Blastochloris tepida: one gene and its partner. The protein of the gene in region 1 interacts with the protein of each later gene in a pairwise test. Links are inferred from orthologs where the notes say so. Each region holds a gene or a part of one and is shown on either strand. Other genes may lie near its edges.

Region 1 (8,688 bases):
GGTCGAGACCTACGCCGCGCAGATGCTCGGCAACACGCTGGTGACCGTGCAGACCGGCCCGGCTGGCAAGGTGGTCCACCGCCTCTATATCGAGGAAGGCTCCGACATCGAGAAGGAGCTCTATCTGTCGATGCTGGTCGACCGCTCGACCTCGCGCATCGCCTTCGTGGTCTCGACCGAGGGCGGCATGGACATCGAGGCCGTGGCCCACGACACGCCGGAAAAGATCGTCAGCTTCTCGATCGACCCGGCCACCGGCATCATGCCGCACCACGGCCGCACGCTGGCGCGTGCGCTCGGCCTCAAGGGCGACCTCGCCAAGCAGGCCGGCGAGCTGGCGACGCAGCTCTATACGGCGTTCGTCGCCAAGGACATGACGATGCTGGAGATCAATCCGCTCATCGTCACCAAGGACGGCAAGCTGCGCTGCCTCGACGCCAAGATCGCCTTCGAGGGCAACTCGCTCTACCGCCACCCCGACGTGGTGGCGCTGCGCGACCTCACCGAGGAGGACGAGAAGGAGATCGAGGCGTCGAAGTACGACCTCTCCTACGTCGCGCTCGACGGCACCATCGGCTGCATGGTCAACGGCGCCGGTCTCGCCATGGCGACCATGGACATCATCAAGCTCTATGGCGAGGAGCCGGCCAACTTCCTCGACGTCGGCGGCGGCGCCTCCAAGGAAAAGGTCACCGCGGCGTTCAAGATCATCACCGCCGATCCGAACGTGAAGGGCATCCTGATCAACATCTTCGGCGGCATCATGAAGTGCGACGTGCTGGCCGAGGGCGTCATCGCCGCGGTCAAGGAGGTCGGCCTCAACGTGCCGTTGGTGGTGCGCCTCGAAGGCACCAATGTGGAGAAGGGCAAGGCGATCATCAACGCGTCCGGCCTCAACGTGATCTCGGCCGACGACCTCGACGACGCCGCCCAGAAGATCGTCAGCGCGGTGCGCGGAAAGTGACCGGTGCCGGGCGCGGGCGCTGCGGTGCGGGAACCCCCACCCGGCGCTGACGCGCCGACCTCCCCCTTCCAGGGGGAGGTTGAACGGCACCATGGCTGGTGAAGAGGAGCGGCGGATGATCGAAGCCGTCATGGCGGATCAGGCCTCACCTCCCCCTGCAAGGGGGAGGTCGGCGAGCGACGCTCGCCGGGTGGGGGTCGCCGACGCTCCGCGCTTCAACCGCACGGCGGCGAAGACCGCGCGGGCACGGGCCCTGCGGCTCGAGGCGACCGATGCGGAACGGCGGCTGTGGATGCGGCTTCGCGGTCGCGGAGTCGATGGCGCCACCTTCCGCCGGCAGCATCCGGCCGGCCCGTACGTGCTGGACTTCTTCTGTCCGGCCTTGCGGCTGGCGGTCGAGATCGACGGCGGCCAGCACGGGGAGGCCCGGCAGGCGGCGCGCGATCACCGGCGCACGGTCTGGCTGCAGGAACGTGGCGTCACGGTCCTGCGCTTCTGGAACAATGACGTGACGCAGAACCTCTCCGGCGTGATCGAGACGATCGCGGCGCAGGTGGCTGCGTTGCGGGCCGCTGGACTTTCTTCCACCCGGCGCTGGCGCGCCGACCTCCCCCTGCAGGGGGAGGTGACCCCGATCAACCCTCCGCTCCAGGCGAGAGACGCTGAATGTCCATCCTGATCGACAGCAACACCAAGGTCATCTGCCAGGGCTTCACCGGCAAGAATGGCACCTTCCACTCCGAGCAGGCCATCGCCTACGGCACCAAGATGGTCGGCGGCACCTCGCCCGGAAAGGGCGGCTCGACCCATCTCGGCCTGCCGGTGTTCGACACCGTCGCCGAGGCGCGCGAGGCCACCGGCGCCGATGCCTCGGTGATCTACGTGCCGCCGCCTGGCGCGGCCGACGCCATCTGCGAGGCGATCGATGCCGAGATCCCGCTGATCGTCTGCATCACCGAGGGCATTCCGGTGCTCGACATGGTGCGGGTGCGCCGTGCGCTCGAAGGCTCGAAGTCGCGCCTGATCGGCCCGAACTGCCCGGGCGTGCTGACCGCTGGCGAGTGCAAGATCGGCATCATGCCGGGCAACATCTTCAAGCCGGGCTCGGTCGGCGTGCTGTCGCGCTCCGGCACGCTGACCTATGAGGCGGTGTTCCAGACCTCGCAGGTCGGTCTCGGCCAGTCGACCGCGGTCGGCATCGGCGGCGATCCGGTCAAGGGCACCGAGTTCATCGACATGCTGGAGCTGTTCCTCGCCGACCCCAAGACCGAGTCGATCATCATGATCGGCGAGATCGGCGGCTCGGCCGAGGAAGAGGCGGCGCAGTTCCTGATCGACGAGGCCAAGCGCGGCCGCAGGAAGCCGATGGTCGGCTTCATCGCCGGCGTCACCGCCCCGCCCGGCCGCCGCATGGGCCATGCCGGCGCCATCATCTCCGGCGGCAAGGGCGATGCCGGCAGCAAGATCGCGGCGATGGAAGCCGCCGGCATCAAGGTGTCGCCCTCGCCGGCCCGCCTCGGCAAGACCCTGGTCGAAGTGCTGAAGGGCTGACACGAACTTGGCAAGGCGCCGGCGGCATCCGCCGGCGCCTTTCCGCAGACGGCTCGGCCCAGAGCGGGCCGCACCAGCAACGAGGCCGCTGTCTCAATTGCGGTCCACCCACGGGGCCGTTTCCGGGCGTCCGAAGGGATCGACCGGAAACCGTATGACTGCAAAGCGGGAGCGCCGTGGCGCTCCGGAGGTGTCGCATGGCACGCCAGGACAAGAACAAGCTGCTCGCCCAGACCGCGTTCCTCTCCGGCGGCAGCGCCGCCTATATCGAGGATCTCTACGCCCGCTTCCAGACCGATCCGGCGGGGGTGGAGGCGCAGTGGCGCGACTTCTTCGCCGATCTCGACGAGAACCGCGGCGAGGCCGCGCGCAGCGCCCGCGGCGCCTCGTGGAAGCGCGCCGACTGGCCGGTGCCGGCCAATGGCGAGCTGGTCTCCGCGCTCGACGGCAACTGGTCGGCGCTGGAGAAGACGGTCGGCGAGCGCATCCGCGCCAAATCCGCCGAAGCCAGCCGCGGCGCCGTCATCTCCGAGGAGCAGATCCAGCGCGCCTCGCGCGACTCGGTGCGCGCGATCATGATGATCCGCGCCTTCCGCATGCGCGGCCATCTGCACGCCGACCTCGATCCGCTGGGCATCGCTACCCGCCACGACCATGGCGAGCTCGATCCCGTCTCGTACGGCTTCACCGAGGCCGACTACGACCGCAAGATCTTCATCGACCACGTGCTCGGCCTCGAATTCGCGACCGTGCGCGAGATGCTGGTCATTCTCCGCCGCACCTACTGCCAGACGCTCGGCGTCGAGTTCATGCACATCTCCGATCCGATGGAGAAGGCGTGGATCCAGGAGCGCATCGAGGGTCCGGACAAGGAGATCCACTTCACCCGCGAGGGCAAGCGCGCCATCCTCAACAAGCTGGTGGAGGCCGAGGGCTTCGAGAAGTTCCTCGATGTCAAATACACCGGCACCAAGCGCTTCGGCCTCGACGGCGGCGAGGCGGTGATCCCGGCGATGGAGCAGATCATCAAGCGCGGCGGCCATCTCGGCGTGCGCGAGATCGTGCTCGGCATGGCCCACCGCGGCCGGCTCAACATGCTGGCGCAGGTGATGGGCAAGCCGCACCGCGCGCTGTTCCATGAGTTCAAGGGCGGCTCGTTCCACCCCGACGATGTCGAGGGCTCGGGCGACGTCAAGTATCACCTCGGCGCCTCGTCGGATCGCGAGTTCGACGGCAACAAGGTGCATTTGTCGCTGACGCCGAACCCCTCGCATCTCGAGATCGTCGATCCGGTGGTGCTGGGCAAGGTGCGCGCCAAGCAGGACCAGCTTCACTGCCAGCCGGACGACCGGCGCGCGGTGCTGCCGCTCTTGATCCATGGCGACGCGGCGTTCGCCGGCCAGGGCGTGGTGGCGGAGTGTCTCGGCCTGTCGGGGCTGCGCGGCCACCGCACCGGTGGCTCGATCCACTTCATCGTCAACAACCAGATCGGCTTCACCACCGATCCGCGCTTCTCGCGCTCCTCGCCCTATCCGTCGGACGTGGCGAAGATGGTCGAGGCGCCGGTGCTCCACTGCAATGGCGACGACCCCGAGGCGGTGGTCTATGCCGCGAAGATCGCCACCGAGTTCCGCCAGCGCTTCCAGAAGCCTGTCGTCATCGACATGTTCTGCTACCGGCGCTTCGGCCACAATGAGGGCGACGAGCCGGCCTTCACCCAGCCCTTGATGTACAAGCGCATCCGCTCGCATCCGACGGTGCTGCAGCTCTACGGCAGGAAGCTGGTCGAGGAAGGCGTCGTCACCGACGGCGAGATCGAGAAGATGAAGGCCGACTGGCGCGCCCGGCTCGATGCCGAGTACGAGGCCGGTCAGGCGTTCCGCCCCAACAAGGCCGATTGGCTCGACGGCCGCTGGGCCGGCATCAAGGCGGCCAAGGACGCCGAGGATCCGCGCCGCGGCGATACCGGCGTGCCGGTCGAGACGCTGAAGGAGGTCGGCCTGCGGATCACCGAGGTGCCGGCGGGCTTCCACGTCCACCGCACCATCCATCGCGTGCTCGAAGGCCGCCGCAAGATGATCGAGAGCGGCGAGGGCATCGACTGGGGCATGGCCGAGGCGCTGGCGTTCGGCTCGCTGTGCGTCGAGGGCTACAATGTGCGCCTGTCGGGCCAGGATTCGGAGCGCGGCACCTTCTCGCAGCGCCATTCGGTGCTGACCGACCAGGAGACCGAGGAGCGCTACACGCCGCTCAACCACATCCGCGACGGCCAGGCCCGCTACGAGGTCATCAACTCGATGCTCTCGGAGGAGGCGGTGCTCGGCTTCGAATACGGCTATTCGCTGGCCGAGCCCAACACGCTGGTCGCCTGGGAAGCGCAGTTCGGCGACTTCGCCAATGGCGCGCAGGTGGTGTTCGACCAGTTCCTGTCGGCGGGCGAGCGCAAGTGGTTGCGCATGTCCGGCCTCGTCTGCCTGCTGCCGCACGGCTATGAGGGGCAGGGGCCCGAGCATTCCTCGGCGCGGCTGGAGCGCTATCTGCAGCTCTGCGCCGAGGACAACATGCAGGTCGCCAACTGCTCGACGCCGGCCAACTACTTCCACATCCTGCGCCGGCAGTTGAAGCGCGACTTCAGGAAGCCGCTGATCCTGATGACGCCGAAGTCGCTGCTGCGCCACAAGCGCGTGGTGTCGCATCTCGACGACATGGTGTCGGGCACGTCGTTCCACCGCGTGCTGCTCGACAGCGCCCAGAGCATGCCGACCGATCGCGTCAAGCTGGTCTCCGACGACAAGATCCGCCGCGTCGTGATGTGCTCGGGCAAGGTCTATTACGACCTGTTCGAGGAGCGCGAGCGGCGCGGCGTCGACGACGTCTATTTCCTGCGGCTGGAGCAGCTCTATCCGTTCCCGGCCAAGGCGCTGCTGCACGAGCTGCAGCGCTTCAAGCACGCCGAGATGGTGTGGTGCCAGGAGGAGCCGCGCAACATGGGCGCGTGGTTCTTCGTCGAGCCCTACATCGAATGGATCCTCGGCCAGATCGGGGCGAAGACGCGGCGGCCGCGCTATGTCGGCCGTCCGGCGGCGGCGGCCACCGCCACCGGCCTGATGTCCAAGCACCTCGCGCAGCTCCAGGCGTTCCTCGACGAGGCGCTGGCGGCCTGAGACCGGCGGCAAACCCGCGGCACATATTGGGAGGCGCCCCCGGCGGGCGAAGAAGAGACGATGACGATGGAAATCCGCGTTCCCACGCTCGGCGAGTCGGTCACCGAGGCCACCATCGGCCGCTGGTTCAAGAAGCCCGGCGAGGCGGTTGCCGCCGACGAGCCGCTGGTCGAGCTCGAGACCGACAAGGTCACCGTCGAGGTGCCGGCGCCGGCCGCCGGCGTGCTGGCCGAGGTGCTGGCCAATCCGGGCGACGCCGTCGGCGTCGGCGCGGTGCTGGGCCTGCTGCAGGAAGGGGCCGCCGGCGGCGCCAAGCCGGCGGCGAAGAGCGCGCCTGCGCCCGCGCCTGTCGCCGCGGCCCCGGCCGCGAAGCCCGCCGTCGAGCACGGCCCGGCGGTGCGCCGGCTTGCCGCCGAAAGCGGCATCGATCCGTCAACCGTCGCCGGCACCGGCAAGGACGGCCGCGTCACCAAGGGCGACATGCTGGCCGCCGCCGCCGCGCCTGCGCCGGCCCCCGCCTATGCCCCGGCGCCCGCGCCGGTGCGGGCGCCCGCGCCGGCCGCGCCGATCAAGGTGCGCGCCCCCTCCGCGCCCGACGACAGCGCGCGCGAGGAGCGCGTGCGCATGTCCAAGCTGCGCCAGACCATCGCCCGGCGGCTGAAGGAGGCGCAGAACACCGCCGCCATGCTGACGACGTTCAACGACGTCGACATGAGCGCGGTGATGAACCTGCGCAACGAATACAAGACGCCGTTCGAGAAGAAGCACGGCGCGCGGCTCGGCTTCATGGGTTTCTTCGTCAAGGCCTGCGTGCAGGCGCTGCGCGAGATGCCGGCGGTGAACGCCGAGATCGACGGCGAGGACATCGTCTACAAGAACTATTACCACGTCGGCGTCGCCGTCGGCACCGACAAGGGCCTCGTCGTGCCGGTGGTGCGCGACGCCGACCGCCTCACCATCGCCGAGATCGAGAAGGTGATCACCGCCTACGGCAAGCGCGCCCGCGACGGCCAGCTCACCATCGAGGACATGCAGGGCGGCACCTTCACCATCACCAATGGCGGCGTCTACGGCTCGCTGATGTCGACGCCGATCCTCAACGCACCGCAGTCGGCGATCCTCGGCATGCACCGCATCGAGGAGCGGCCGGTGGTGCGCGGCGGCCAGATCGTGGCGCGGCCGATGATGTATCTGGCGCTGTCCTACGACCACCGCATCATCGACGGCAAGGACGCCGTCACCTTCCTGGTGCGGGTGAAGGAAGCGCTGGAGGATCCGACCCGGCTGGTGCTGGACGTGTGATGGATCCGGAACTTCTTATTTGGTTCCCACGTATCGCGGAATGGGCGCGATCTGTACCGCAAATCAAAGAGGTTTGGGTGTTTGGAAGCCGTGCGCGCGGCAACCATAGACCTGACAGCGATCTTGATGTTGCGGTTGTTATGGCCGACGGGGACGAGGGGCAGAGGTTAGGTAATTGGTTCGCGCTTGCCAAAAATTGGGAAACGGAACTGAGCATGCTGATCTCTGTGAGGGTGGACCTTGATATCGGAGATGCTGATATCGCGACTAGCGTAGTCGCTCCCGCCCTTGCTCGTGAAGGAATTTGCGTGTTCCGCCGAACAATGGAATGATTTCATGACCTACGATCTGATCGTCATCGGCACCGGCCCCGGCGGCTATGTCTGCGCCATCCGCGCCGCCCAGCTCGGCCTCAAGGTCGCGGTGGTCGAGAAGCGCAAGGCGTTCGGCGGCACCTGCCTCAATGTCGGCTGCATCCCGTCGAAGGCGCTGCTGCACGCCTCCGAGCTGTTCGATGAGGCCGGCCACGCCTTCGCCAAGATGGGCATCAAGGTCGGCAAGCCGGCGCTCGACCTCAAGACCATGATGGCCTTCAAGCAGGAGGCGATCGACGGCAACGTCAAGGGCATCGAGTTCCTGCTCAAGAAGAACAAGATCGACAGCTTTCACGGGCTCGGCACCATCCTCGCCCCCGGCCGCGTCCAGGTCACAGCCGAGGACGGCGCGACCCAGGTGCTCGAGGCCGCCGCGATCGTCATTGCCACCGGCTCGGACGTCGCCCAGCTTCCCGGCATCGCCATCGACGAGACCCGCATCGTCTCCTCCACCGGCGCGCTGGCGCTCGATCACGTGCCGGGCAAGCTGGTGGTGGTCGGCGCCGGGGTGATCGGGCTCGAGCTCGGCTCGGTGTGGCGGCGGCTCGGCGCCGAGGTGACGGTGGTCGAGTTCCTCGACCGCATCCTGCCCGGCATGGATTCGGAGGTGTGTCGTCAGTTCCAGCGCATCCTCGAGCGCCAGGGCTTCACCTTCCGCCTCGGCTCCAAGGTCAGCGCCATCGACACTTCGGGCAAACAGCTCAGCCTCACCGTCGAGCCGGCGGCCGGCGGCGAGGCGTCGAAGATCGAGGCCGATGTGGTGCTGGTGGCGATCGGCCGGGTGCCGTTCACCGCCGGGCTGGGGCTTGAGGCGGTAGGCGTGGCGCTCGACCAGAAAGGCCGCGTCGTGGTCGACGAGCATTACGCCACCACCGTGCCCGGCATCTACGCCATCGGCGACGTCATCGCCGGGCCGATGCTGGCGCACAAGGCCGAGGAGGAGGGCGTGGCGGTGGCCGAGCTGCTCGCCGGCCGCGCCGGCCACGTCAATTATGCGGTGATCCCCGGCGTGCTCTACACCGCGCCGGAGGTGGCGACCGTCGGCCGCACCGAGGACGGGCTGAAGAAGGACGGCATCGCCTACAAGGTCGGCAAGTTCCCGTTCACCGCCAATGGCCGCGCCAAGGCCAACCAGCAGACCGAGGGCTTCGTGAAGATCCTGGCCGATGCGGCGACCGACCGGGTGCTCGGCGTCCACATCATCGGCTCGGACGCCGGCAACATGATCGCGGAAGCCGCCATCGCCATGGAGTTCGGCGCGAGCGCCGAGGACATCGCCCGCACCTGCCACGCCCACCCGACGCTGCCGGAGGCGGTGAAGGAGGCGGCGCTG
Region 2 (15,084 bases), 2.9 Mb from region 1 along the record:
CATCCTGCGCGCCGTGCCCGATAAGCTCGGCGGCGTGATCGCGATGTTCGGCGCGCTGATCGTGCTGATGTTCCTGCCGTGGCTCGACGGCTCGAAGGTCAAGTCGGCGGCCTACCGTCCGTGGTACCGGGTGTTCTTCTGGATCTTCGTGGCGGACTGCATCTTCCTCGGCTGGCTCGGCGCCAAGCCGCCGGAAGGCATCTTCCCGACGCTCTCCCAGGTGGCCACGGTCTGGTACTTCGCCCACTTCTTCATCATCATTCCGGCGCTCGGCTATTTCGAAAAGCCGAAACCGCTGCCGGAGTCGATCAGCGAAGCGGTGAGGCTCCGCCACGAGCGGCCAAGCCTCTACGCCCGGCTGATGAATCGCTGAGCGGAGCGGGAGATCTCGACATGACCATCAAGTTCCGCTTCGCGGCCCCGCTCGCCCTGGCGCTCGGCCTGGCCGTCTCGTCCCTGGGTGTCTCCTCCCTGCCGGCGAAGGCGGCGGGCGGCGACACGCCGCACCTGCAGGAGTGGTCGTTCGCCGGCTTCTTCGGCCAGTACGACAAGGACCAGCTCCGGCGCGGCTTCAAGGTGTTCCAGACCGTCTGCGTCTCCTGCCACACCCTCGAGAAGGTGGCGTTCCGCAACCTCGCCGAACCGGGCGGGCCGGAACTGCCGCTGGAGGAGGTGCAGCAGATCGCCGCCGGCTGGCCGATCCAGGTCAAGGACATCAACGACAAGGGCGACCCGATCGAGCGCGCCCCGCGTCTCGCCGACCGCTTCCCCTCGCAGTATGCGAACGAAGCAGCGGCCCGCGTCATGCACAATGGCGCGCTGCCGCCGGACCAGTCGGTGATCGCCAAGGCCCGCACCTTCGAGCGCGGCTTCCCCAACTGGGTCACCGACATCTTCACCCAGTACAATGAGAACGGCGTCGACTACATCGTCGCTCTGCTCAACGGCTACGAGGATGCGCCGGAAGGCTTCAAGGTGCCGGACGGCTCGTTCTACAACAAGTACTTCCCCGGCCACATCATCGGCATGGCGCCGCCGCTGGCCGACGGCCTCGTCACCTATGGCGACGGCACGCCGGAAACCCAGCTCCAGTACTCCAAGGACGTTGCGGCATTCCTGATGTGGGCGGCCGAGCCCTCGCTCGACGTGCGCAAGCGGCTCGGCTGGTACGTGCTGGGCTTCCTGGTGATCTTCGCCGGCCTGCTCTATGCCACCAAATGGACGGTGTGGCGGCAGGTGAAGGGCCACGCCTGATGCGCGGCCGTTCGGCGCCGCGCTGCTGATCGAACCGAGACGGAGGGGCCCGGCGACGGGCCCCTTTTTTCTGTTGTTGCGGAGTAGTTCACATGACCAAAGCCGTGCTGGGGATCATTGGCGGTTCGGGCATCTACGACCTGCCCGGACTGGAGGGCGTCGAGGAGATCGACATCCGCAGTCCGTGGGGCACGCCGTCCTCAAGGCTCAAGCGCGGGCGCATCGGCACGACCGAGATCGTGTTCCTGTCGCGCCACGACGTCGGCCACCGCCTGTCGCCGACCGACATCGACTACCGGGCCAATATCGACTGCCTGAAGCGCGCCGGCGTCACCGACCTCGTGTCGCTGTCGGCCTGCGGCTCGTTCAAGGAAGAGCTGGCGCCGGGCACCTTCGTGCTGGTCGACCAGTTCGTCGACCGCACCACGCGCCGCGCCTCCTCGTTCTTCGGCCGCGGCTGCGTCGCCCATGTCTCGATGGCCCATCCGGTGGCGCCGAAGCTGGTGGAGCGCGTCGCCGCCGCCGCCGCCGCCGAGGGCATCGCGGCGGTGAAGGGCGGCACCTATGTGTGCATGGAGGGGCCGCAGTTCTCCACGCTGGCCGAGAGCCTCAGCTACAAGGCCGCCGGCTATGACGTGATCGGCATGACCAACATGCCCGAGGCCAAGCTCGCCCGCGAGGCCGAGATCTCGTATGCCAGCGTGTGCATGGTCACCGACTACGACTGCTGGCACCCCGACCACGACGCCGTCACCGTCACCGACATCATCCGCGTGCTGACCGAGAACGCCGAGAAGGCGAAGCGGCTGGCCGGGCGGCTGGCGCGCGACTTCCCGGCCGAGCACGAGCGCTGCCCGATCGGCTCCGACCGGGCGCTCGACCACGCCATCATCACCGCGCCCGACGCCCGCGATCCGCTGCTGCTCGGCAAGCTCGACGCGGTGGCCGGGCGCGTGCTGAAGAGCGCGTGAGACGAAGACACAAGACGGGGGCGTGCCGCGCGCGGCGGCACCGACACGACGAGGGGGACCCAGCATGAATCTCAAGGATTCGATCCGCACCATTCCCGACTATCCCAAGCCGGGCATCCTGTTTCGCGACATCACCACGCTGCTCGGCAGCGCCAAGGCGTTCCGCCAGGCGGTCGACGAGCTGGTGCAGCCCTGGGCCGGCGACAAGATCGACAAGGTGGCGGGCATCGAGGCGCGCGGCTTCATCATCGGCGGCGCGGTGGCCCACCAGCTCTCGGCCGGCTTCGTGCCGATCCGCAAGAAGGGCAAGCTTCCGCACCAGACCGTGCGCATGGCCTACGCCCTCGAATACGGCACCGACGAGATGGAGATGCACGTCGATGCGGTGATCGCCGGCGAGCGGGTGATCCTGGTCGACGACCTGATCGCCACCGGCGGCACGGCGGCCGGCGCCGTCAACCTGCTGCGCAACATGGGCGCCAATGTCGTGGCGGCGTGCTTCATCGTCGACCTGCCCGACCTCGGCGGCCGCCAGAAGCTCGAGGCGCTCGACGTGCCGGTGCGCACGCTCACCGCCTTCGAGGGGCACTGAGACGCGCATCGTAGGGCGCAATAGCGAAGCGTATTGCGCCGCTCCCACACGCCGACCCGGCATCCCGGTCTTGGCGGAATACGCTACGCTATTCCGCCCTACCGCGCTCGGCCGGGATGACGAGGCCCCCGCTGTCGTCCCGGGCAAGCGGCGAAGCCGCGCGAGCAACTGTCATGCGGTTTTGGGGTCTCGCCAGGGTTTGTTGTCTCGAATCATGGCGTTGAGGATGGTCAGGAGCTTTCTGGCGATGGCGATGAGGGCGACCTTGGCGGGTTTTCCGCGGGCTTTGAGGTCGGCGTAGAGCTGTTTGGCCCACGGGTTCCAGTGGATGGCGGCGAAGGCGGCGAGATAGCAGGCGCGCTTGAGCGCGCGGCGTCCGGCCTCGATATGGGCCGGCCGCCGCGCTTTGCCGCTGTCGTTGCGATAGGGTGCGCAGCCGCCGATGGCACCGGCTTGGCGGGGGGTGAACCGGCCGAGTTCGGGAGCTTCTGCGAGCAGGACGCGGGCCGTCTTGGTGGCGATCCCCGGCACCGAGGTGATGATCTTGGCCTTGGCGTCCATCGCCGGATCGGCGGCGATCAACGCCTCGATGGCCTGTTCGGCCGCGGCGACGGTCTCGCGCAGGGCGGCGATTTCGGCATCGAGCCGGGCGGTGATGGCCGCCAGGGTGGGGTGGGCCTTGCGGTTCTCGAGGCGGCGGATGTCGGCCTCGGCGCGGGTGATTTCGCGCACCCAGGCGGTCAGGTCGCTCTGCGCTTGCGAGGGCTCCGGGAACGGCCGGCAGGGGTGATGCAGCATGAAGGCGCGGATGATGCGGGCGTCGAGCGGATCGCTCTTGGCGCGCTGGCCGCAGGCCTTGGCGAACTGGCGGCAGCGCCAGCTGTCGACCTGCAGCACGGTGAGGCCGGCCTCGCGCAGCACCGCGACCGCCAGGCGTTCATAGCCGCCGGTCGGCTCCAGGCCGGCGGTGGTGAGCCCGGCCTTCACCAGGCGCCTGGCCAAGCGCTGGAGAGCCGCGGGGGTGTTATCGACGCGCTCGACCTTGGTGTCGTCGAAGGCGATGTCGAGCCAGTCCTTGGAGACATCGATGCCCACAAGGTGGGTGGCAAGCGGCGTCGGGTGTGGCAGCATGGCAAGCATCCCAGGCTTGGAAGCGGGGTCAAAAGCCCCGTGCAACTGTTCGGGTTGGCTTGGGACGGACGGCCGCTTCTGCTCGCGACGGCCTCGAAGGCTCACCCGGGACACGGCGTGCCGCCCGCACCGGCTCGGGGTGGCCACCCCGAGCCGGTGCACCCATCAAAGCACAGTTCGCCGTTCCAACCCGGGACCGTGCGCCGGAAGGGGGCGTCCCTTTTCCGGAAAACGATCCCGGCTCTCGGCTCACGCCTCGGCCGGGATGACAAAGCCCCGCTGTCGTCCCGGGCAAGGGCCGCAGGCCCGCGACCCGGGACCGTGCGCCGGAAGGGGGCGTCCCTTTCCGGAAAACGATCCCGGCTCTCGGCTCACGCCTCGGCCGGGATGACGATGCCCCGCTGTCGTCCCGGGCAAGCGGCAAAGCCGCGCGACCCGGGACCGTGCGCCGGAAATGGGCCCTTTTCCGGAGGACGATCCCGGCTCTCGCTGACGCTCGGCCGGGATGACGAAGCCCCCGCTGTCGTCCCGGGCAAGCGGCAAAGCCGCGCGACCCGGGACCGCGCGCCGGAAGTTGTCCCTCCTCCGGAAAACGATCCCGGCTCTCGCTCACGCTCGGCCGGGATGACAAAGCCCAAGCGACAACGCGCCCTCGCCCGCGCGCCGGCGGTTCAAATTGCCGCAGCGACACCTGACGCAACGCCGGGAACCGGCCCTTCCACGACACGTTGACCGTCCAGATGACCCAGGCCGAGCCTGTGTTGCCCCCTGGCCGGCGCACCCGTGCGCGGGCCGCCAACTCGATGTCGCCATCGAGCTGACCAACACGAGGTGCCCATGCGAATTGCCCAGATCGCGCCGCTGATGGAAAGCGTTCCGCCGCGTCTCTATGGCGGCACCGAGCGCGTCGTCCACTATCTCACCGAAGCCCTGGTCGATCTCGGACACGAGGTGACGCTGTTCGCCAGCGGCGACTCGATCACCCGCGCCGAACTCGTGGCGTGCACGCGCGAGGGCCTGCGGCATGCGTCCAACGTCAAGGATCCGCTGCCGCACGCCATGCTGATGCTCGACCGCGTGCGCGCCCGCGCGCCCGGCTTCGACATCCTGCATTTCCACACCGAGGTGCTGCACTTCCCGCTGTTCAACGACCAGCCGCGCCGCACGGTGACGACTTTGCACGGCCGCCAGGATCTGCCGGATCTCGCCGCGCTCTATCGCGGCTTCCCCGACATGCCGCTTGTCGCCGTCTCCGAGCACCAGCGCGCGCCGATCCCCGACGCCAATGTCGTCGCCACCGTCCATCACGGCCTGCCGAAGGATCTGTTCGCGCCGACCTTCGAGCCGCGCGGCGGCTATCTCGCCTTCGTCGGCCGCATGTCGCCGGAGAAGGGGCCGCTCGCCGCCATCCGGTTGGCGCGCGAGCTCGGCCTGCCGCTGCGCATGGCCGCCAAGATCGACAAGGCCGACGAGAGCTATTTCCGCGAGGTGGTGCGGCCCGAGATCGCCTATGACGGCGGCATCGAGTTCGTCGGCGAGATCAGCGACCGCGACAAGGCACGCTTCATCGGCGAGGCGCAGGCGCTGCTGTTCCCGGTCGACCGCTCCGAGCCGTTCGGGCTGGTGATGATCGAGGCCATGGCCTGCGCCACGCCGCTCCTGGCGTTCCGCGTCGGCTCGGTGCCCGAGGTGATCGAGGACGGCATCACCGGCCGCATCGTCACCGAGTTCGAGGAGGCGCTGCTGGCGCTGCCCGAGGTGGTGGCGCTCGACCGCCGGCGCATCCGCGCCCGCTTCGAGGCCCGCTTCACCGCCGAGCGCATGGCCAGCGACTATCTCGAAATCTACCGCGCCCTCGGGCGCGCGGCGCGCCTGCCCGCCCCCGCCCACCTCGAAGCCGCGTGGCCGCCGCCCGCGGTGGCGGCGCGGCCCAACGAGGTGCATGCGCCCTGACCTACCCCTTCTCCGCGGCGCCTCTCCTGGCTCCGCGGAGAAGCAGGCTTGAAGCCATCATCCTTGCTTTCTCCATCCTTGCTTTCTCCGCCCGCTTGGGCGAGGTGAGCGCCATGCTCACCATCGACTCCATCACGCTGCGCGTCGCGGGCCGGGTGCTCCTGGAGAACGCCTCGGCCCAGATCCCGACCGGCGGCCATGTCGGGCTGGTCGGCCGCAACGGTGCCGGCAAGACCACGCTGTTCCGCGCCATCTGCGGCGAGCACCCGACCGACACCGGCCGCATCGCGCTGCCGCCGCGCGCCCGCATCGGCCGGGTGGCGCAGGAGGCGCCTTCCGGCCCCGAGGCACTGATCGACGTGGTGCTGGCGGCCGATGTCGAGCGCGCCGCGCTGATGGCCGAGAGCGCGACCGCCACCGACCCCCACCGCATCGCCGAGATCGAGACGCGGCTCGCCGACATCGGCGCCCACTCCGCCCCGGCGCGCGCGGCGCGCATCCTCGCCGGCCTGGGGTTCGACGAGGCGGCGCAGCAGCGCCCGTGCTCGGACTTCTCCGGCGGCTGGCGCATGCGCGTGGCGCTCGCCGCCGTGCTGTTCGCCGAGCCGGACCTGCTGCTGCTCGACGAGCCGACCAACTATCTCGACCTCGAAGGCACGCTGTGGCTGCAGGACTATCTCGCCCGCTATCCCCACACCGTCGTCATCATCAGCCATGACCGCGACCTGCTCGATCAGGCGGTCGACTGGACGCTGCATCTCGGCGAAGGGCGCCTCACGCTGTGGCGCGGCGGCTATTCGGCGTTCGAGCGCCAGCGCGCCGAGAAGCAGATGCTCGACGCCAGGATGAAGAAGCGCCAGGAGGCCCAGCGCAAGCACCTGCAGGCCTTCGTCGACCGCTTCCGCTACAAGGCGACCAAGGCGCGCCAGGCGCAGTCGCGCCTGAAGATGCTGGAGAGACTGGCGCCGCTGGCGGTGGCGGTGAACGAGGAGTCGGTGCCGATCGTCATTCCGGCGCCGGCCCGCCTGCCCTCGCCGCCGATCCTGGCGCTCGATCAGGTCTCGGTCGGCTACGCGCCCGAGAAGCCGGTGCTGCGCAGCCTCGATCTGCGTATCGACACCGACGACCGCATCGCGCTGCTCGGCTCCAACGGCAACGGCAAGTCGACGCTGGCCAAGCTGATCACCGGGCGCCTTGCCCCGCTGTCAGGCCGCATGACGGTCGCCGACAAGCTGGAGATCGCCTATTTCGCCCAGCACCAGCTCGACGAGCTCAGGCCCAAGGAGAGCCCCTACCAGCACGTGCGCACGCTGATGCCAATGGCGGCCGAATCCGACGTGCGCGCCCGCACCGCCCAGATCGGCTTCTCCGGCGAGCGCGCCGACACGCCCGTGGAGAAGCTGTCTGGCGGCGAGAAGGCGCGGCTGCTGCTCGGGCTCGCCACCTTCCGCAAGCCGCATCTTCTGGTGCTCGACGAGCCGACCAACCATCTCGACGTCGATGCCCGCGACGCGCTGGCCAACGCCATCAACGACTTTCCCGGCGCGGTGATCCTGATCTCGCACGACCGCCATTTGATCGCCGCCACCGTCGACCGGCTGTGGCTGGTCGCCGACGGCACGGTGACCAATTTCGACGGCGACCTCGACGACTATCGCAAGCTGGTGCTGTCGCGCGCCGCGGGCGACGCCGCGCCGAAGCAGGCGGCCGACAAGGGCCCGTCGCGGGCGGAGGAGCGGCGCTCGGCGGCCGAGCGGCGCTCGGCGGCGGCCCCCATCAAGAAGCGCGTCACCGCGGCGGAGAAGGAGATCGCCGCGCGCGAGACCGAGATCGCCGAGATCGACGCGACGCTGGCGAACGGCGACATCTACACGCGCGATCCGGCCAAAGCGGCGAAGCTGTCGAAGCGCCGGGCGGATGCCGCGACCGCGCTTGCCGCCGCCGAGGAAGCGTGGCTGGAGGCCACCGCCGAATACGAGGCGGCGATCAGCGGGTGACACGCGCAGCGCGGCCGGGGGGAGTGTCGCTCAAGGGTGGAATAGCGAAGCGTATTCCACCCACCACTCCGGGGCCGCGTCATCCCGGACGGCGCGCAGCGCCGAGCCGGGATCGTCCTCAAGAAAAGACACCCCATCCTGCGCACGGTCCCGGGTCGCGCGCGCTGTGCGCGCTTGCCCGGGACGACAGCCTCGGCCTCGTCATCCCGGGCGAGCAAAGCGAGCAACTGTCATGCGGTTTTGGGGTCTCGCCAGGGTTTGTTGTCTCGAATCATGGCGTTGAGGATGGTCAGGAGCTTTCGAGCGATGGCGATGAGGGCGACCTTGGCGGGTTTTCCGCGGGCTTTGAGGTCGGCGTAGAGCTGTTTGGCCCACGGGTTCCAGTGGATGGCGGCGAAGGCGGCGAGATAGCAGGCGCGCTTGAGCGCGCGGCGTCCGGCCTCGATATGGGCCGGCCGCCGCGCTTTGCCGCTGTCGTTGCGATAGGGTGCGCAGCCGCCGATGGCACCGGCTTGGCGGGGGGTGAACCGGCCGAGTTCGGGAGCTTCTGCGAGCAGGACGCGGGCCGTCTTGTTGGCGATCCCCGGCACCGAGGTGATGATCTTGGCCTTGGCGTCCATCGCCGGATCGGCGGCGATCAACGCCTCGATGGCCTGTTCGGCCGCGGCGACGGTCTCGCGCAGGGCGGCGATTTCGGCATCGAGCCGGGCGGTGATGGCCGCCAGGGTGGGGTGGGCCTTGCGGTTCTCGAGGCGGCGGATGTCGGCCTCGGCGCGGGTGATTTCGCGCACCCAGGCGGTCAGGTCGCTCTGCGCTTGCGAGGGCTCCGGGAACGGCCGGCAGGGGTGATGCAGCATGAAGGCGCGGATGATGCGGGCGTCGAGCGGATCGCTCTTGGCGCGCTGGCCGCAGGCCTTGGCGAACTGGCGGCAGCGCCAGCTGTCGACCTGCAGCACGGTGAGGCCGGCCTCGCGCAGCACCGCGACCGCCAGGCGTTCATAGCCGCCGGTCGGCTCCAGGCCGGCGGTGGTGAGCCCGGCCTTCACCAGGCGCCTGGCCAAGCGCTGGAGAGCCGCGGGGGTGTTATCGACGCGCTCGACCTTGGTGTCGTCGAAGGCGATGTCGAGCCAGTCCTTGGAGACATCGATGCCCACAAGGTGGGTGGCAAGCGGCGTCGGGTGTGGCAGCATGGCAAGCATCCCAGGCTTGGAAGCGGGGTCAAAAGCCCCGTGCAACTGTTCGGGTTGGCTTGGGACGGACGGCCGCTTCTGCTCGCGACGGCCTCGAAGGCTCACCCGGGACACGGCGTGCCGCCCGCACCGGCTCGGGGTGGCCACCCCGAGCCGGTGCACCCATCAAAGCACAGTTCGCCGTTCCAACCCGGGATCGTCGTCCGGAAAAGCCCCCCTTCCGGAACCTACGGTATTCATGGTTCTGAATCGCCTGGGCCGAGAGAGATCGAGCCGAAACGCGATCTCTTTCGGCGTGACTTGCGCCTGCGGCGTCTGGCACAAGCCCGCCGTCGTCATGGCCGGGCTTGTCCCGGCCATCCACGTCTTTGTTTTCAAATAGGTTTTCAAGACGTGGATGCCCGCGACAAGCGCGGGCATGACGAGTTCAATCCTGCGGCCCCCGGTGACTGCCGATCCACCGCGTTCTCGATGAGACATCCGCAGCCTGTCCATTAAGCCATTGATGGCTCAGCACAGAATCAGATCCGTGAACGCCGTAGCTTCCGGAACACGGTCCCGGGTCGCGCGCGCTGTGCGCGCTTGCCCGGGACGACAAGCCCCTGATGCCCGGAACGACCAAGCCCGCTCAATGCCTCGGCGCCGGCTTGCCCTTCTTCTTCTCCGGCTCGGGCGCGGCCTCCACCGATTTCAGGCGGCCGGCCTCGAAGCGGTAGATGCCCGGCCGGGCGCCGGCGGTCGAGACCATCGTCACCACCCGCACGCCCTGGGCGTCGCCGATCTCGACCCGGTCGAACGGCCCGACGAGCCGCACCACCTCGCACTCGGTGAGGCCGAAATCGAGCTTGCTCGGCGCATTGCCCTCGGCCGCCTCGCCGCAAGCCCCCTCGGCGCTGACCAGCTCGCCGGGCGGCACCGGCCCGCTGCCGCCCGCGGCCCCCGCGCCGCGCGCCGGCACGGTGCCCTCCCCGGCGCAGCCGGCGAGCAGCACGGCCGCCACGACAGCCAAACCCGAAAAAGAAACCGACCCGAAACGAACCGTCATTGCCGTCCGACCCGTATTGAGAATTGCCGCCCAGTCGGGCGGCCGGCAGGTTTGCGCCAATCGGCTCACCGCTGCAACCTCAGCCCTTGCGCTCCCAGCGGCCGGCCTCGTCCTGGCGCCAATAGGTCACCTCGTGGCCGGCGGCCTTCAGCGCCGTCCAGCGGCCGCGGGCGCTCGCGACCGCCTCGTCGTCATTGCCGTCGAACAGGAAGACCGCCCGCGCATAGGGCGCATAGGCGGCGGGATCGTCGAGCTCGGCGCCGTCGACCAGGAAGCGCACGCTCGCGCCATTGGGGTTGGTGGGGGCGGTGGTGAGCAGGATCGGCTGGTCGGCGGCGTCGCGGTCGCCGGCCGGGCCGTGCGGCAGGAAGCTCTCGTCGTCATAGGTCCACAGATGGGCATCGAGCGCCGCCACCCGCTCGGCGGAGGCCGCCTGCACCACCACTCGCCAGCCGCGCTCCAGGCACTTGGCCAAGAGCGGCGGCAGCACCTGCTCCAGGGTGCGCCGCTGCAGATGGTAGAACAGAACCTCGGTCATCCGGCCTCGCCCCTCCGTCCCGCCGACGATCACCCCTCCTCGTAGACGTCGGCGATCAGCCGGTCGAGCAGGCGCACGCCCCAGCCCGGGCCCCAGCTCTTGTTGATGTCGCTGGCCGGCGCGCCCATGCCGGTGCCGGCGATGTCGAGATGCGCCCACGGCGTGCCGTCGACGAAGCGCTGCAGGAACTGCGCGGCGGTGATCGAGCCGGCATTGCGGCCGCCGGTGTTCTTCATGTCGGCGAACTTGGAGTCGATCAGCTTGTCGTAATCGCTGCCGAGCGGCATGCGCCACACTCGCTCGCCGGTGGCGAGGCCGGCGGCGGTGAGCTTGTCGGCCAGCGTGTCGTCATTGGTGAACAGGCCGGCATGCTCGTGGCCGAGCGCCACCAGGATGGCGCCGGTCAGCGTGGCGAGGTCGATGATCGCGGCCGGCTTGAAGCGGTCCTTGACGTACCACAGCGCGTCGGCCAGCACGAGCCGGCCCTCGGCGTCGGTGTTGATGATCTCGATGGTCTGGCCCGACATCGACTTGACGATGTCGCCGGGCCGCTGCGCCTCGGCGTCGGGCATGTTCTCGACGAGGCCGATCACCCCCACCGCGTCGACCTTGGCCTTGCGCGCGGCCAGCGCGTGCATCAGGCCGACGACGCAGGCGGCGCCCGCCATGTCGCCCTTCATCTCCTCCATGCTCGCCGCCGGCTTGATCGAGATGCCGCCGGAATCGAACGTCACGCCCTTGCCGACGAAGGCGACCGGCTTGCTCTCGTGCTGTTTGTTCTCACCTTGCTTGCCCTCGCCCTGCGTACCCTTCCAGCGCATCACTACGAGGCGCGCCTCGTGCTGCGAGCCCTGGGCGACGCCGAGCAGCGCGTTCATGCCGAGCTTCTTCATCGCCTTGGGGTCGAGCACCTCGACCTCGACGCCGAGCTTGGACAGCGCCTCGGCGCGGTGGGCGAACTCCGGCGGATGCAGCACGTTCGGCGGCTCGTTGACGAGGTCGCGGGCGAGGATGACGCCGTTCGCCACCGGCTCCTTGGCCCGCCACGCCTTCTTGGCGGCGCCGTCATCGGCGCAGACCAGATTGATGCGGGCCCGGCTCGTCCCCTCCTCCTCCTCGTCCTCCTTCTTCTTGGTCTTGTAGCGGTCGAAGGCATAGGCGCGCAGCGTCAGACCGAGTGCGAACTCGGCGATGTCGGCTGGCGTGAACTCGCCGCCCGGCCGCTCCAGCACCACCGTCACCTCCCTGGCGGCGGCCGGCAGCTTGCCCATCACCGCGCCGCCGAGCTTGAGCAGGTCGGCTGGCTTCAGCTCCGCCACGGCACCGAGCCCCACCACGATCAGCCGCTCGGCGGCGAGGCCCGCCGGCGCCAGCACGTCGAGCGTCGCCGCGAGCTTGCCCTTGAAGCGGGCGGCGGTGGCGGCCCGCGCGATCAGGCCCGCCGCCGGCTCCAGCGCGGCGCGGGCGGCCGGCCCGGTCTCCAGGCGGTCGTCGACGAACACGACGAGAATGCCGTCCTCGGCGGCAGCCGGCGGCTTGGCGAAGGTGATCTTGGGCATATGCGACATGGAACGCTCCAGCGGGGAATCCCTAAGCAATACGGCGCAGTGTGCCGAAATGGCAACAGGTGCGGAAAAGCGTTGCCGCAGGCGGAACCGCCGCCCCGCTGGCGCCTCAAACGCGCTCTAATCGGCGCAGATTCAGGACCGAAGGGTGACCGCGTTGAGGCTGGGACTGCACCGCATCGAGCTCTACGTGCTGCGGATGACCAGCTCGGCGTTCGTGATGGTTCTCGTCACCCTCACCGGCGTCATCTGGGTCACCCAGGCGTTGCGCGAGTTCGATCTGCTCACCTCCAAGGGGCAGACGGTGATCGTGTTCTTCGTCGTCACCGGCCTGTCGCTGCCGCTGCTGTTCCTGGTGATCGCGCCGATCGCGCTGTTTCTGGCGGTCATCTTCACCTACAACCGGCTGGGCTCGGACTCCGAGCTGATCGTGATGACCTCGGCCGGCATGTCGCCGACGCACGTGGTGCGGCCGATCGTGCTGCTGGCCTGCGCGGTGGCGGTGGTGGTGGGGGCGATGAGCATCCACCTCGCCCCGGCCTCCATGCGCCTGCTGCGCCAGGAGATCACCAAGATCCGCGCCGACGTGGTGGCCAACATCGTCCAGCCGGGCCGCTTCACCTCGGTGGAGAAGAACCTCACCTTCCACATCCGCGCCCGTCAGGCCAATGGCGAGCTGCGCGGCCTGCTGGTCGCCGACCGGCGCGACCCCAACCAGGAGATGATCTATCTGGCCGAGCGCGGCCAGATCATCGATTCGGGGGACGGCATGTTCCTGGTCCTGCAGGACGGCAGCCTGCAGCGCCGCACCAAGAAGGACCAGGATACCTCGATCGTGTTCTTCGAGCGCTACGCCTTCGACCTGTCGCAGTTCTCCGGCGAGCCGGCGGCAATTCATTATAAACCACGTGAGCGCACACTCTCGGACCTGATGTCCCCCGATCCGGCCGATCCGTACTTCCAGATGCAGCCCGGACGGTTCCGGTCGGAGATTCACGAGCGGCTGACGGCTCCGCTCTACCCGTTGGCGTTTGTGATGTGTGCGTTCGCGTTTCTCGGACAGGCCCGCTCGACCCGCGAGGGACGCAGCGCCGCGGCGGTGGCCGCGGTGGCCGCCACCGGCGTGCTGCGGCTCCTCGGGTTCGCCGTCACCGGCCTGACCGTGCGCTCGGCGGCCTTCGTGCCGCTGATGTACCTGCTGCCGATCTCGGCCATCGCGCTGGGCTATCTCGCCGGCTCCGGCCGGCTGGAGGTCGCCGGCGCCTCCGCCCTCGACCGGATCGGCAGCGCGGTGTCCAGCCAGCTCGGGCGGCTCATCCGCCCGATGCGGGCGTGAGGGGGCGCGCATGATCGGCCGCACCCTCGGCATCTATTTCGCGCGGCGCTTCATGGAAGCGCTGATCATGGTGTTCCTGGGGTCGGCGCTGCTGATCGCGGTGGTCGATTTCGTCGAGATGCTGCGGCGGACCGGCGACACGCCGAAGGCCACCGTGCTGCTGTTGGCCCAGCTCACGCTGTCGCGCGTGCCCTCGCTGGTCGAGCAGATGCTGCCCTTCGCCATCCTGTTCGCGGCGATGGGCAGCTTCCTGATGCTGTCGCGCCGGCTGGAACTGGTGGTCACCCGCGCCGCCGGCGTGTCGGTGTGGCAGTTCACCTTCCCGGCGGTGGCCTGCAGCCTCGCGGTGGGGCTGTTCGCCACCGTCCTCTACAACCCGGTGGCGGCGGCGCTGAAGGAGCACGCCAGCACGCTGGAGGCCGACATCTTCGGCGGCCGCTCGCTGTTCTTCCAGGGCGGCGGCGAGGGCGACATCTGGCTGCGCCAGTCGAGCGAATCGGGCCCGGCGATCCTCAATGCCAAGGCGGCGGCCGAGTACGGGCGCCGCCTCACCGGCGTCATCGTGCTGACGCTGGATGCCAACGGCCAGCTGCAGGAGCGCATCGAGGCCGCCACCGCCCGCCTCGAGGACCGCGCCTGGATTCTCGAAACGGTGCGAATCTTCTCCGCCACCACGCAGCCGCGCAGCCTCGACACCTACCGGCTCGCCACCACCCTGACCGCAGATCAGGTGCGCGATTCGCTCTCCAAGGCCGATTCGGTGTCGTTCTGGGATCTGCCCGACGCCATCGTCGCCGCCCGCGAGGCCGGCCTGTCGCCTGCGCGCTTCCAGCTTCAGTATCAGAGCCTTATGGCTAGGCCTCTGCTGTTCCTGGCAATGGTGATGATCGCCGCCGCGGTGAGCCTCAGGTTCTTCCGGATCGGCGGGATCGCCCCGATGATTCTGAGTGGCGTGGTCGCCGGCTTTCTGCTTTATGTCGGCTCCGAACTCGCTGAAGATCTCGCTTCGGCGGGAATGATTGGTGTTGTGCCTGCGGCCTGGGGTCCGGCCGCAGCGACGGTGTTGCTGGGCTTCATGGTGCTGCTTCAGCAGGAGGATGGGTGATGACGGATCGGGGTCGACCGCCGCATCCCTCCGGAGGAACCGGCACCGAAGCCGGTCTGGCGCTGGTGCGCACGCTCCTGCTCGGCACGGCCGCGGGCGCGCTCGCGCTCGCCTCGAGCGGCGCGCTCGCGCCGGCGCAGGCCCAGTCGCGCGGACCTGCGATCGGCACCGGGCTGGAGGCGCCGCGCCTGCAGGCCGGCAAGGAGATGCTCGTCACCGCCGACGAGCTGCAATACGACTACCAGAACGACCGCGTCTCGGCCGTCGGCCACGTCCAGATCTACAATGACGGCTCGGTGCTCGAGGCCGACCGCGTCACCTATGACCGCCGCGCCAACAAGATGTACGGCGAGGGCAACGTCCGCCTGAAGAGCAAGTCCGGCGACGTCGTCTATGCCGAGCGGCTG

Evidence for each region.
Region 2: the proteins of BLTE_RS15405 (region 1) and BLTE_RS02115 interact in binary tests that used the Escherichia coli proteins (3 or more experiments, as listed by UniProt). The link is inferred for Blastochloris tepida from one-to-one orthologs.

What each region holds. Positions count from the first base shown.
Region 1 is NZ_AP018907.1:3,392,029-3,400,716, reverse strand. What follows is about bases 2,373-5,879. They hold BLTE_RS15405 (2-oxoglutarate dehydrogenase E1 component), read left to right. Parts: upstream 2,373-2,712; coding sequence 2,713-5,679; downstream 5,680-5,879. Other genes in these bases: odhB (2-oxoglutarate dehydrogenase complex dihydrolipoyllysine-residue succinyltransferase), read left to right, coding at 5,740-5,879; sucD (succinate--CoA ligase subunit alpha), read left to right, coding at 2,373-2,515. Also shown: sucC (ADP-forming succinate--CoA ligase subunit beta), read left to right, coding at 1-964; BLTE_RS15415 (endonuclease domain-containing protein), read left to right, coding at 1,080-1,643; more of sucD, read left to right, coding at 1,631-2,372; more of odhB, read left to right, coding at 5,880-6,981; BLTE_RS15395 (nucleotidyltransferase domain-containing protein), read left to right, coding at 6,981-7,313; lpdA (dihydrolipoyl dehydrogenase), read left to right, coding at 7,318-8,688. UniProt on the Escherichia coli protein: E1 component of the 2-oxoglutarate dehydrogenase (OGDH) complex which catalyzes the decarboxylation of 2-oxoglutarate, the first step in the conversion of 2-oxoglutarate to succinyl-CoA and CO(2).
Region 2 is NZ_AP018907.1:464,624-479,707, reverse strand. The notes cover bases 5,585-8,456. They hold BLTE_RS02115 (ABC-F family ATP-binding cassette domain-containing protein), read left to right. Parts: upstream 5,585-6,014; coding sequence 6,015-7,898; downstream 7,899-8,456. Other genes in these bases: BLTE_RS02110 (IS110 family RNA-guided transposase), read right to left, coding at 8,129-8,456; BLTE_RS02120 (glycosyltransferase family 4 protein), read left to right, coding at 5,585-5,901. Also shown: BLTE_RS02145 (cytochrome b), read left to right, coding at 1-373; BLTE_RS02140 (cytochrome c1), read left to right, coding at 394-1,254; BLTE_RS02135 (S-methyl-5'-thioadenosine phosphorylase), read left to right, coding at 1,347-2,225; BLTE_RS02130 (adenine phosphoribosyltransferase), read left to right, coding at 2,290-2,817; BLTE_RS02125 (IS110 family RNA-guided transposase), read right to left, coding at 2,989-3,957; more of BLTE_RS02120, read left to right, coding at 4,786-5,584; more of BLTE_RS02110, read right to left, coding at 8,457-9,097; BLTE_RS02105 (hypothetical protein), read right to left, coding at 9,254-9,508; BLTE_RS02100 (hypothetical protein), read right to left, coding at 9,717-10,088; BLTE_RS02095 (DNA polymerase III subunit chi), read right to left, coding at 10,213-10,671; BLTE_RS02090 (leucyl aminopeptidase), read right to left, coding at 10,701-12,239; LPS export ABC transporter permease LptF, read left to right, coding at 12,385-13,572; LPS export ABC transporter permease LptG, read left to right, coding at 13,583-14,677; BLTE_RS02075 (LPS-assembly protein LptD), read left to right, coding at 14,677-15,084. UniProt on the Escherichia coli protein: Genetic data indicate it may be involved in ribosome assembly or function.